Regions from separate parts of the Enterobacter ludwigii genome, predicted to be linked through region 2. Evidence: predicted binding sites of a transcription regulator. Region 2 holds the regulator's gene; each other region holds the start of a gene.
The links. The regulator Fur, encoded in region 2, represses iron uptake genes when iron is present. The targets are predictions, from matches to a motif close to ATAATAATGAGAACNACTATCAA.
Positions count from the first base shown of each region.

Region 1: exbB (tol-pal system-associated acyl-CoA thioesterase) is a predicted target of Fur. The motif match lies at 1,266-1,288, and genes of this name have one in related genera.
Region 3: feoA (ferrous iron transporter A) is a predicted target of Fur. The motif match lies at 2,025-2,047, and genes of this name have one in related genera.

Region 1 is NZ_CP017279.1:4,422,961-4,426,242, reverse strand. It holds gene exbD (TonB system transport protein ExbD) at 43-468, opposite strand; gene exbB (tol-pal system-associated acyl-CoA thioesterase) at 473-1,204, opposite strand; gene metC (cystathionine beta-lyase) at 1,456-2,643, shown strand; gene yghB (DedA family general envelope maintenance protein YghB) at 2,793-3,282, shown strand, end outside.
Region 2 is NZ_CP017279.1:506,078-509,359, forward strand. It holds gene chiP (chitoporin ChiP) at 1-508, shown strand, start outside; gene chiQ (ChiQ/YbfN family lipoprotein) at 556-885, shown strand; gene fur (ferric iron uptake transcriptional regulator) at 994-1,440, opposite strand; gene fldA (flavodoxin FldA) at 1,729-2,259, opposite strand; gene ybfE (LexA regulated protein) at 2,415-2,702, opposite strand; gene ybfF (esterase) at 2,831-3,282, opposite strand, start outside.
Region 3 is NZ_CP017279.1:2,923,417-2,926,698, reverse strand. It holds gene feoB (Fe(2+) transporter permease subunit FeoB) at 1-1,726, opposite strand, end outside; gene feoA (ferrous iron transporter A) at 1,757-1,984, opposite strand; gene BH714_RS13770 (Tex family protein) at 2,277-3,282, opposite strand, start outside.

The DNA.
Region 1 (3,282 bases), 940 kb from region 2:
CCCGACACGCATAAAAAAAGCCGGCTTTCGCCAGCTTCTTTGTTATTTCGCGGCCGCTTTCTCTTCGCCGACCAGCCCAATCTTGAGATAACCCGCCTGATGCAGCGTGTCCATTACCTTCATCATGGTTTCGTAATCGACGGTTTTATCCGCGCGGAAGAAAACCGTGGTGTCTTTCTTGCCGCCGGTGAGCTGATCCAGCGCCGGGATAACAGACTGCTCCGTCACCGGGTCATTGCCGAGGAACATCGATTTATCCGCTTTCACCGACAAATAGACAGGTTTCTCAGGACGCGGCTGCGGCTGGCTGGAAGAGGCAGGCAGATTCACCTTCACGTCGACCGTCGCCAGCGGCGCAGCCACCATGAAGATAATCAGCAGAACCAGCATGACGTCGATAAACGGCGTCACGTTGATTTCATGCATTTCACCGTTATCGTCCAGATTTTCGTTAAGACGCATCGCCATACAATCAACCTACGCGCAGTTTAGACGCCGCATGCACCGGTTTAACGGAGCTGGCATTGAGGTCAAGATCGCGGCTTTGCAGCAACAGCACCTGCGCGGCGACGTCACCGAGCGTGGCTTTATAGTTGCCAATCATACGCGCGAAGATGTTATAGATGACGACCGCAGGAATGGCCGCGACCAGACCGATTGCGGTCGCCAGCAACGCTTCGGCAATCCCTGGCGCAACCACCGCCAGGTTGGTGGTCTGCGTCTGCGCAATGCCGATAAAGCTGTTCATGATGCCCCAGACCGTACCGAACAGACCGATAAACGGTGAGATCGCCCCGATAGTGGCCAGATAACCGTTACCGCGGCCCATATGGCGGCCAACGGCAGCAACGCGACGCTCCAGGCGGAAGCCGGTACGTTCTTTAATGCCTTCGTTATCTTCACTGCCTGCGGAGAGTTCCAGCTCGTTCTGTGCTTCGTTGACTAACAGGGTGGTCAGGCTTTTTCCATGGAAGGATGAGGTCATGTCTAAGGCCTGATCCAGGGAGCGGGCTTCAGCCAGTTGCTGTTGTTCCCGCTTGAGGCGACGCTTCTGCGACAGCAGTTCGACGCTCTTACTGAAGAAGATAGCCCAGGTGATCACGGACGCCAGAACCAGGCCGATCATCACAATCTTAACCACGATGTCAGCATGATGATACATGCCCCAGACGGAGAGATCCGTCTGCATCAAATTATTACCCACTCTGTATCTCCAGGACGCAAATCACAAAATCTGACCGTAATAATATCAAAACGTCGTCGAATTGATAGTAGTTCTCATTAGTATTTACATACTGCCGTAATTTTCGTTCACTTTCCTTGCGCTTACGCAGTAAAAATTTCTTATGCGTATTTTTGCTAATATTTTCTGCTTATTCGATAAGCCCCCGGGTGCAGATTTTTACAATCGTGGTAGTCTGGACGTCCAGACGTATAAAAACAGGGTTAGCGAACATGACAAAGAAGCATCTTGATACCACGCTGGTACAGGCAGGACGCAGCAAAAAATATACTCAGGGATCGGTCAACAGCGTGATTCAACGCGCCTCCTCGCTGGTATTTGATACCGTCGAGGATAAAAAAATCGCCACGCGCAACCGCGCCAAAGGCGGGCTGTTCTATGGCCGTCGTGGCACGCTAACCCATTTTTCACTTCAGGAAGCCATGTGCGAACTGGAAGGCGGCGTGGGCTGCGCCCTGTTCCCCTGTGGTGCGGCGGCAGTCGCCAATACCATTCTGGCGTTTGTGGAACAGGGCGACCATATCCTGATGACCAATACCGCTTATGAACCAAGCCAGGATTTTTGCACCAAAATCCTCAGCAAGCTCGGCGTGACCACCGGCTGGTTCGATCCGCTGATTGGCGAAGGTATCGCTGAACTTATTCAGCCGAACACGCGCATTGTATTTCTGGAATCCCCAGGCTCTATCACCATGGAAGTGCACGACGTCCCGGCTATTGTGAAAGCAGTGCGCAGCAAAGCCCCCGAGGCAATCATTATGATCGACAACACCTGGGCGGCGGGCGTGCTGTTCAGGGCGCTGGAATTCGACATTGATATCTCTATTCAAGCCGCGACCAAATATCTGATTGGCCACTCTGATGGCATGATCGGTACTGCGGTATCCAACGCGCGCTGCTGGGATCAACTTCGGGAGAATGCCTACCTGATGGGCCAGATGGTGGATGCGGATACGGCCTACATGACCAGCCGCGGTATCCGTACGCTGGGGGTGCGCCTGCGTCAGCACCATGAAAGCAGTCTGAAGGTGGCCGAATGGCTGGCCCGGCACCCGCAGGTCGAGCGCGTTAACCATCCGGCGCTTCCGGGCAGCAAAGGCCATGAATTCTGGCAACGTGACTTTACGGGCAGTAGCGGGTTGTTCTCATTTGTTCTTAAAAAACGGCTCAGTAACGACGAACTGGCGAACTACCTGGATCATTTTACCCTTTTCAGCATGGCTTACTCCTGGGGCGGGTTTGAATCCCTGATCCTGCCTAACCAGCCGGAGCAAATTGCGGCCCTGCGCCCCGGTGGAGAAGTGGATTTCAGCGGCACGCTGATCCGACTGCATATTGGTTTAGAAGATGTTGACGATTTAATTGCGGATTTAGCGGCAGGGTTTGAACGTATCGTGTAGAGTGCATGCTGAAAATGTACTCCCTGGACGCTTTTGTGAACACTGCCACCAGAAAAGTCTGCATTAGTTGCGCCCGCGATCAAACCCCACGGGCGAATTAGGGAGTACAATAGCGCTATATCTGCATCTGCTGTTCCACAGGAAAGTCCATGGCTGTTATTCAAGATATTATTGCGGCACTCTGGCAACACGATTTTGCCGCGCTGGCGGACCCTCACGTTGTAGGTATCGTCTATTTCGTGATGTTCGCAACCCTGTTTCTGGAAAATGGATTACTGCCAGCCTCATTTTTACCCGGTGACAGCCTGCTTTTACTGGCCGGGGCGTTAATCGGTAAAGGCGTCATGGACTTCACGCCGACGATGGTCATACTCACCTCCGCTGCCAGCCTCGGTTGCTGGCTGAGCTATCTGCAGGGCCGCTGGCTCGGCAATACGCGCGTCGTGAAAGGCTGGCTGGCTCAGTTACCGCATAAATATCATCAACGTGCGACCTGCATGTTTGACCGCCACGGTCTGCTGGCGCTGCTGGCCGGGCGTTTTCTGGCGTTTGTTCGCACGCTGCTGCCGACCATGGCAGGCATTTCCGGGCTGTCAAACCGCCGCTTCCAGTTCTTTAACTGGTTGAGCGCCCTGCTGT
Region 2 (3,282 bases):
TGGCTACAAAGTGGGTCAGGTGGATTTGCGTCTGGAAGGAACATGGGTGAAGGCGGAAGGGCAGCAGGGCTACTTCCTGCAGCGTATGACCCCGACTTACGCATCTTCCAACGGTCGTCTGGATATCTGGTGGGATAACCGCTCTGACTTCAACGCCGACGGCGAAAAAGCGGTCTTCTTCGGCGCAATGTATGACCTGAAAAACTGGAACCTGCCGGGCTGGGCTGTGGGTGCCTCCTACGCGTATGCCTGGGACGCCAAACCGGGCGACATGGCCATACCGGATGCGTACTACGATCCGAACTACCGTCTGAAAGAGTCCTCTTACAGCCTGGATGCCATCTATACCGTGCAGGACGGACGTGCGAAAGGCACGATGTTCAAGCTGCACTTCACGCAGTATGACAACCACTCTGATATTCCAAGCTACGCGGGCGGTTACGGCAACATCTTCCAGGATGAACGTGACGTGAAATTCATGGTTATCGCACCATTCACTATCTTCTGATGAACGCTCCGGCGGGTTCCGTCCCGCCGGAATGGAGACTGCACATGATGAAAAAAATGGTAATCGTCGCGTTGCTGGCCTCGGGGCTGGTGGCTTGCGCCCAGGACCCGGCACCGAAAGAAAATTCTCGCCTGAAGGAGGCTTACAGCGCCTGCATTAACACCGCTGAAGGTTCACCGGAGAAAATTGAAGCCTGCCAGAGCGTGCTGAATGTGCTGAAGAAAGAGAAGGCGCATGAGCAGTTTGCGACGCAGGAAAATGTTCGCGTAATGGACTATCAGGCCTGTATTCAGGCGCGTAAAACCGGTAACGATCAGGAAGTGGCGAAGCGTTGCGACCAGATCTGGAAGGAAATACGCAGTAACAACGGAAATTAAGTAAGTGTGTTAAGGCCCGGTGGCGCTGTGCTTACCGGGCTTTTTTTTGCCGGGTGACAGGCAAAAAAAAGCCAACCTTGCGGCTGGCTCAGAGTATGAAAGTTCGACTTATTTGGCGTCGTGTGCGTGATCGTCTTCGCGGCAATCACCTTCTGCACAGTGACCATACAGATACAGGCTATGGTTGGTCAGGCGGATACCATGACGAGCAGCGATTTCACGCTGACGTGCTTCGATGGAATCATCGCTAAATTCAATGACCTTGCCACAATCCAGGCAGATCAGGTGATCGTGGTGCTGCTGCTGGGTCAGTTCGAATACAGATTTACCGCCTTCGAAATTATGACGGGTAACAATGCCCGCGTCATCAAACTGGTTCAGCACGCGATAGACGGTTGCCAGCCCAATCTCTTCACCCATGTCGATAAGACGCTTGTAAAGGTCTTCCGCACTGACATGGTGATTGTCTGGACCCTGAAGCACTTCAAGGATTTTTAACCGAGGAAGCGTAACTTTCAGGCCAGCCTTCTTTAATGCGGTATTGTTGTCAGTCATGCGGAATCTGTCCTGTTGCTAAACGATTCACTTCTGGAGGAAGTGACAGAAAATGCACCTGGAATAATGCGTCTCATTATAGAACTGCCATGGCTAAATGAAAACTGCAAGTCTCAGGCAAAGTATGCTTATAAAAACGTGGTATCACCGACAAACTTACTCAATGGCACCCCATTTTACCTGGGAGACATTGTACAGGTCTGGGCGAAAAAGTTAAAAGATTGTAGCGATTAATTTAATCGTTTGACCCGGTTCCTGGGCGCAACCGGGGTTGCGCCACACTAACAATCAGGCGTTAAGAATATCGTCCAGGTGCAGTTCTTCGCGGATCTGCTTCACCCACTTCTCAACGCGCTCTGCGGTCAGTTCTGGCTGACGGTCTTCGTCGATCGCCAGACCCACGAAGTGGTCGTCATCGGCCAGGCCTTTAGACGCTTCGAAGTGGTAACCTGCAGTCGGCCAGTGGCCTACGATAACTGCACCATTCGGTTCAATGATATCGCGGATAGTGCCCAGCGCGTCACAGAAGTACTCAGCGTAGTCTTCCTGATCGCCGCAGCCAAACAGGGCGACCAGCTTGCCGTTGAAGTCCACTTCTTCCAGCGTCGGGAAGAAATCATCCCAGTCACACTGGGCTTCACCGTAGTACCAGGTTGGGATACCCAGCAACAGGATGTCATAGCCTTCGAGATCTTCTTTGCTGCTCTTGGCGATGTCATGCACATCGGCAACGTCTTTACCGAGCTGTTTTTGAATGTTTTTTGCGATATTTTCGGTATTGCCGGTATCACTGCCGAAGAAAATGCCGATGATTGCCATGAGTAAAATAACCTCTTGAAACTTAATGGTATGGTGGCGCAATTTGTCCACGGATAAGGGCAATAATAGCAGAACTGGCAACCCCGCGGAAACAGCTATCGCGCAGGACTGCACTCTGTGCTACATGAAAAGGGTAAGAAAGGGGATTTTCAGACTTATGCCTGGCGGCGCAACGTCTCAAGCTGGGCGATCAACATCTCTTCAATGAGCTCGCTACGGCTGATATTACGCGCTTCAGCCAGTTCGTTAAGCGCATCGACGGCATCGGCATTGAGCTTCAGTTCGACACGCTTAAGCCCACGATTTTTATCGCGTTTAAGCTGGTTGCGTTTATTAATACGCAGCTGTTCATCGCGCGAAAGCGGATTCGTTTTCGGTCGTCCCGGTCGACGCTCATTCGCGAACAGATCTAGTGTCGTACGGTCCGTTTGTTCTTTGGCCATGATTCTGAGACTTCGGGGGAAACAAGCCGCCCTGCTATTGCCCGGGCGATGAGCGCGCCATCATACATCACCAAAAACGGCACGCCAACGACTGGAAGCCCGCAACCTTCCAGTCGCTCTCTTTTTAATCAATTCGCAGTATCAGAGAGATAGCGGCGGATGGCGCGTAACACGGCGTCAGGTTTTTCCGCGTGAACCCAGTGTCCGGCACCGGCGATGACATGGGCGCGCGCCTGCGGGAATTGCGCCAGCAAGGTGTCGCGGTAGGCGTCGGTGACATAAGGGGAGTTACCGCCGCGAATAAAGAGGGTAGGGTGTTGCCAGGCGGGCACCGTATCCCAGCCGACGATGTTGTTGTACTGCGCCCAGAGTACCGGCACGTTGAAACGCCACTGGCCGTCGACAAACGACTTCAGCAGAAACTGAATAACGCCTTCTTCATTAAGATATTCGCGCATGACGGCTGTGGCCTGTTGGCGGGTTGAAACCCCAGCCTCTGTCACCGCATTGATGGCAGCAAAAATGTCGTCATGACGACGCACGTCGTAATCCACCGGGGCAACGTCGATCACGACCAGAC
Region 3 (3,282 bases), 2.4 Mb from region 2:
TGAACAGACCGACGGTCGCCTGCCAGTTATCGTCATGGACGCCGATCGGTTTGAAGACCGGGGTTATGACGCGGCTGACGGAGGCGAGGGCGGAGTCGTTGATGTTATCCGCAGCCTGTCCGCTCAGGGTGAAGCTGTTCAGCGCGCTCAGGAAAATACTCACGATAACAATCACTTTACCGGCACGCAGGACGAAGCCTTTCAGGCGCTGCCAGGTCTGGATCACTAGGCTTTTAAGATGGGGGACGTGGTAGACCGGCAGTTCCATAACGAACGGCGACGCTTCGCCGCGCATGATGGTGTGTTTCAGCATCAGCCCCGTGAGAATGGCCATGACGATACCCAGCACGTACAGCGAGAAGACCGCCAGCGCCCCCTGCTGCCCAAAGAAGGCCGCGGCAAAGACCGCGAAGATAGCCAGTCGCGCACCGCAGGACATAAACGGTGCCATCATAATGGTCATCAGACGTTCACGCGGCGCATCCAGCGTACGGGCACCCATAACCGAGGGCACGTTACAGCCGAAGCCCACGATCAGCGGCACGAAGGATTTGCCCGGCAGACCGAGCGCCTGCATCAGGCGATCCATGACGAAGGCGGCGCGCGCCATGTAACCGGAATCCTCAAGGAAGGAGAGGAACAGATACATCATGCCGATTTGCGGCACCAGAGGCAGTACGGTGTTGATACCACCGCCAATCCCCTGGGCAAGGAAGATGGTCAGCCATTCCGGGAAATGCAGGGTGTAACCCACCCACTGAATGCCATGAACAAAGATAGCAACGGAACCGGCATCGAAAATCGGCTGGAGTGCGCCACCAATGTTAATGGCGAGCAAGAACATCAGGTACATCACCAGCAAGAAGACCGGCAAACCGAGGAAGCGGTTAAGCACAACCTTATCCACGGCCGCGGTGAAGCGGCTCGGTTCCGCCGTCAGGGCGTTACTGACCACGTCGCAAATCGCGGCGATGGCCTGATAGCGAGCATCAGCGATATGCAGGGCCGGGTCATCCAGCTCGTCGCTCAGACGGGCGAGGACCACGTCCAGTTTATCTGCCGCATGACCAGCATAGGCGCGGCTGTAGATATCCCCTTCCAGCATTTGCAGGCCGAGCCACAGGCGCTGTTTCGCGGGCATGCTTTTGTCCATCTCTTGCGCCAGCAGATCCGCTTCGCGCAGGAGCGGCTGGGCGTAGTGCACCAGCTCAACGTTACGATTTCCCGCGTGGCGATCGATAGCCAGTTTCAGGGCATCAATACCGCGGGCGCGCGTCGACACCAGCGGAACGACCGGGCACCCCAGCCGTGCGGAGAGGGCATCGACGTCGATACGCAGTTTCTGTTTCTCTGCAATGTCGAGCATGTTGAGCGCCACGATGCAGGGAATGCCCAGCTCCAGCAGCTGCAGCGTCAGGTAGAGGTTACGCTCAAGGTTTGAGGCATCAACCACGTTGATAAGCAGATCCGCGTCGCCGCTAAGAATATAGTGACAGGCAATCTGCTCATCGAGCGAAGTTTGCGAGGAGATCGTGGTTAAGGAGTACGTGCCGGGCAGGTCAACCAGCGTGACCTGGTGATCTGTTGTTGAGAACAGGCCTTCTTTGCGTTCAACCGTTACGCCAGCCCAGTTACCGACGCGCTGGCGCGCACCCGTGAGCTGGTTAAATAGCGTTGTCTTGCCGGAATTAGGATTGCCAATTAAGCCAATAGTTAATTTTTTCATTTTTCTGGACTCACTGAAACCGCTGGCTTGTTATCGGGATAAAGCTTCGACTTCTATTAATGCGAGATCTTTTTTACGCAATACCAGATTTACGCGTCGGGTTTCGATATGCACCGGATCACCTAACGGGGCGACGCGCACGACCTGAAATGACGAGCCGGGCAGCATGCCCAGCGACAGCAGCTTTTGTCGATAGGCCGGGCTAATTTCGTGGGTAAAACCGGTAATTTTCCATGCACTGTCTGGAGTGAATTGCATAATGCCTGATTCCACGAGAGGTTAAAATATCTACTATGGGATGATAATGAGAATAGTTTTTATCAGCAATAATAAAACTGTGACGGAATGTTGTTTGCGGTATTAATTTACGGCCTGTTTGACCTTGCTCAATATTTACTGATTCTGCGGCAGGGAGAGGAACGGCTTATTTGTTAATAGTGTGATCACTGGTGGTTGAAATATAGATATACAACCGGTTTCATATTTTACAATTAATTTCGGCGGGATAACGGCCCGGTGAGTGACGCATCACCGGGCCTTTTTTATGCGGTTAGCGTTTCTTACCCATTGCTGCCGCCAGCGCATCCATCATGGCGCTGTTGCCCGCAGGCTGGGCGTCACGTCCGCGTGGCTTCGCCGCTTTTGCGGCCGGGCGCTGCTGCTCGCGTCCGCCGCCGTTACTGCCGCGGCGCGCGTTGGCTTCACCTGGCTGCTCGTCCAGACGCATCGTCAGGGCGATACGCTTACGCTGCAGATCCACTTCCATCACCTTCACCTTCACAATGTCGCCCGCTTTGACCACGGTATGCGGATCTTCAACGAATTTATCGGCAAGGGAAGAGATGTGGACCAGACCATCCTGGTGCACGCCGATATCGACAAACGCGCCAAAGTTGGTGACGTTAGTGACCGCCCCTTCGAGTACCATGCCCGGAAGCAGGTCATTCATGGTTTCAACGCCGTCGGCGAAGGTCGCGGTTTTAAACTCAGGACGCGGATCGCGGCCCGGTTTTTCCAGCTCTTTGATGATGTCCGTGACCGTCGGCACCCCGAACTGTTCGTCGGTAAAATCGACCGCCTTCAGGTTGCGCAGCGCGCTGCTGTCGCCCATCAGGTCTTTCAGCGCCTGCTGGGTTGCGGCCAGAATGCGTTCCACTACCGGGTACGCTTCCGGGTGAACGGTTGAGGCATCCAGCGGGTTATCGCCGTGGTTGATGCGCAGGAAGCCTGCGCACTGCTCAAACGCTTTTGGCCCCAGACGGCTCACCTTCAGCAACTGCTGGCGGTTCTGGAACTGGCCGTTTTCATCACGCCAGGCAACGATGTTTTGCGCCATCATGCGGGTTAAGCCCGCCACGCGGGTCAGCAGGGGAACAGAGGCCGTGTTCAGGTCAACGCCGACGGCGTTTACGCAGTCTTCCACGACCGCATCCAGCTTACGGGCCAGCTGAGTCTGGCTCACGTCATGCTGATACTGGCCGACGCCGATGGATTTCGGGTCGATCTTAACCAGCTCCGCCAGCGGATCCTGCAGACGACGGGCGATAGAAACCGCA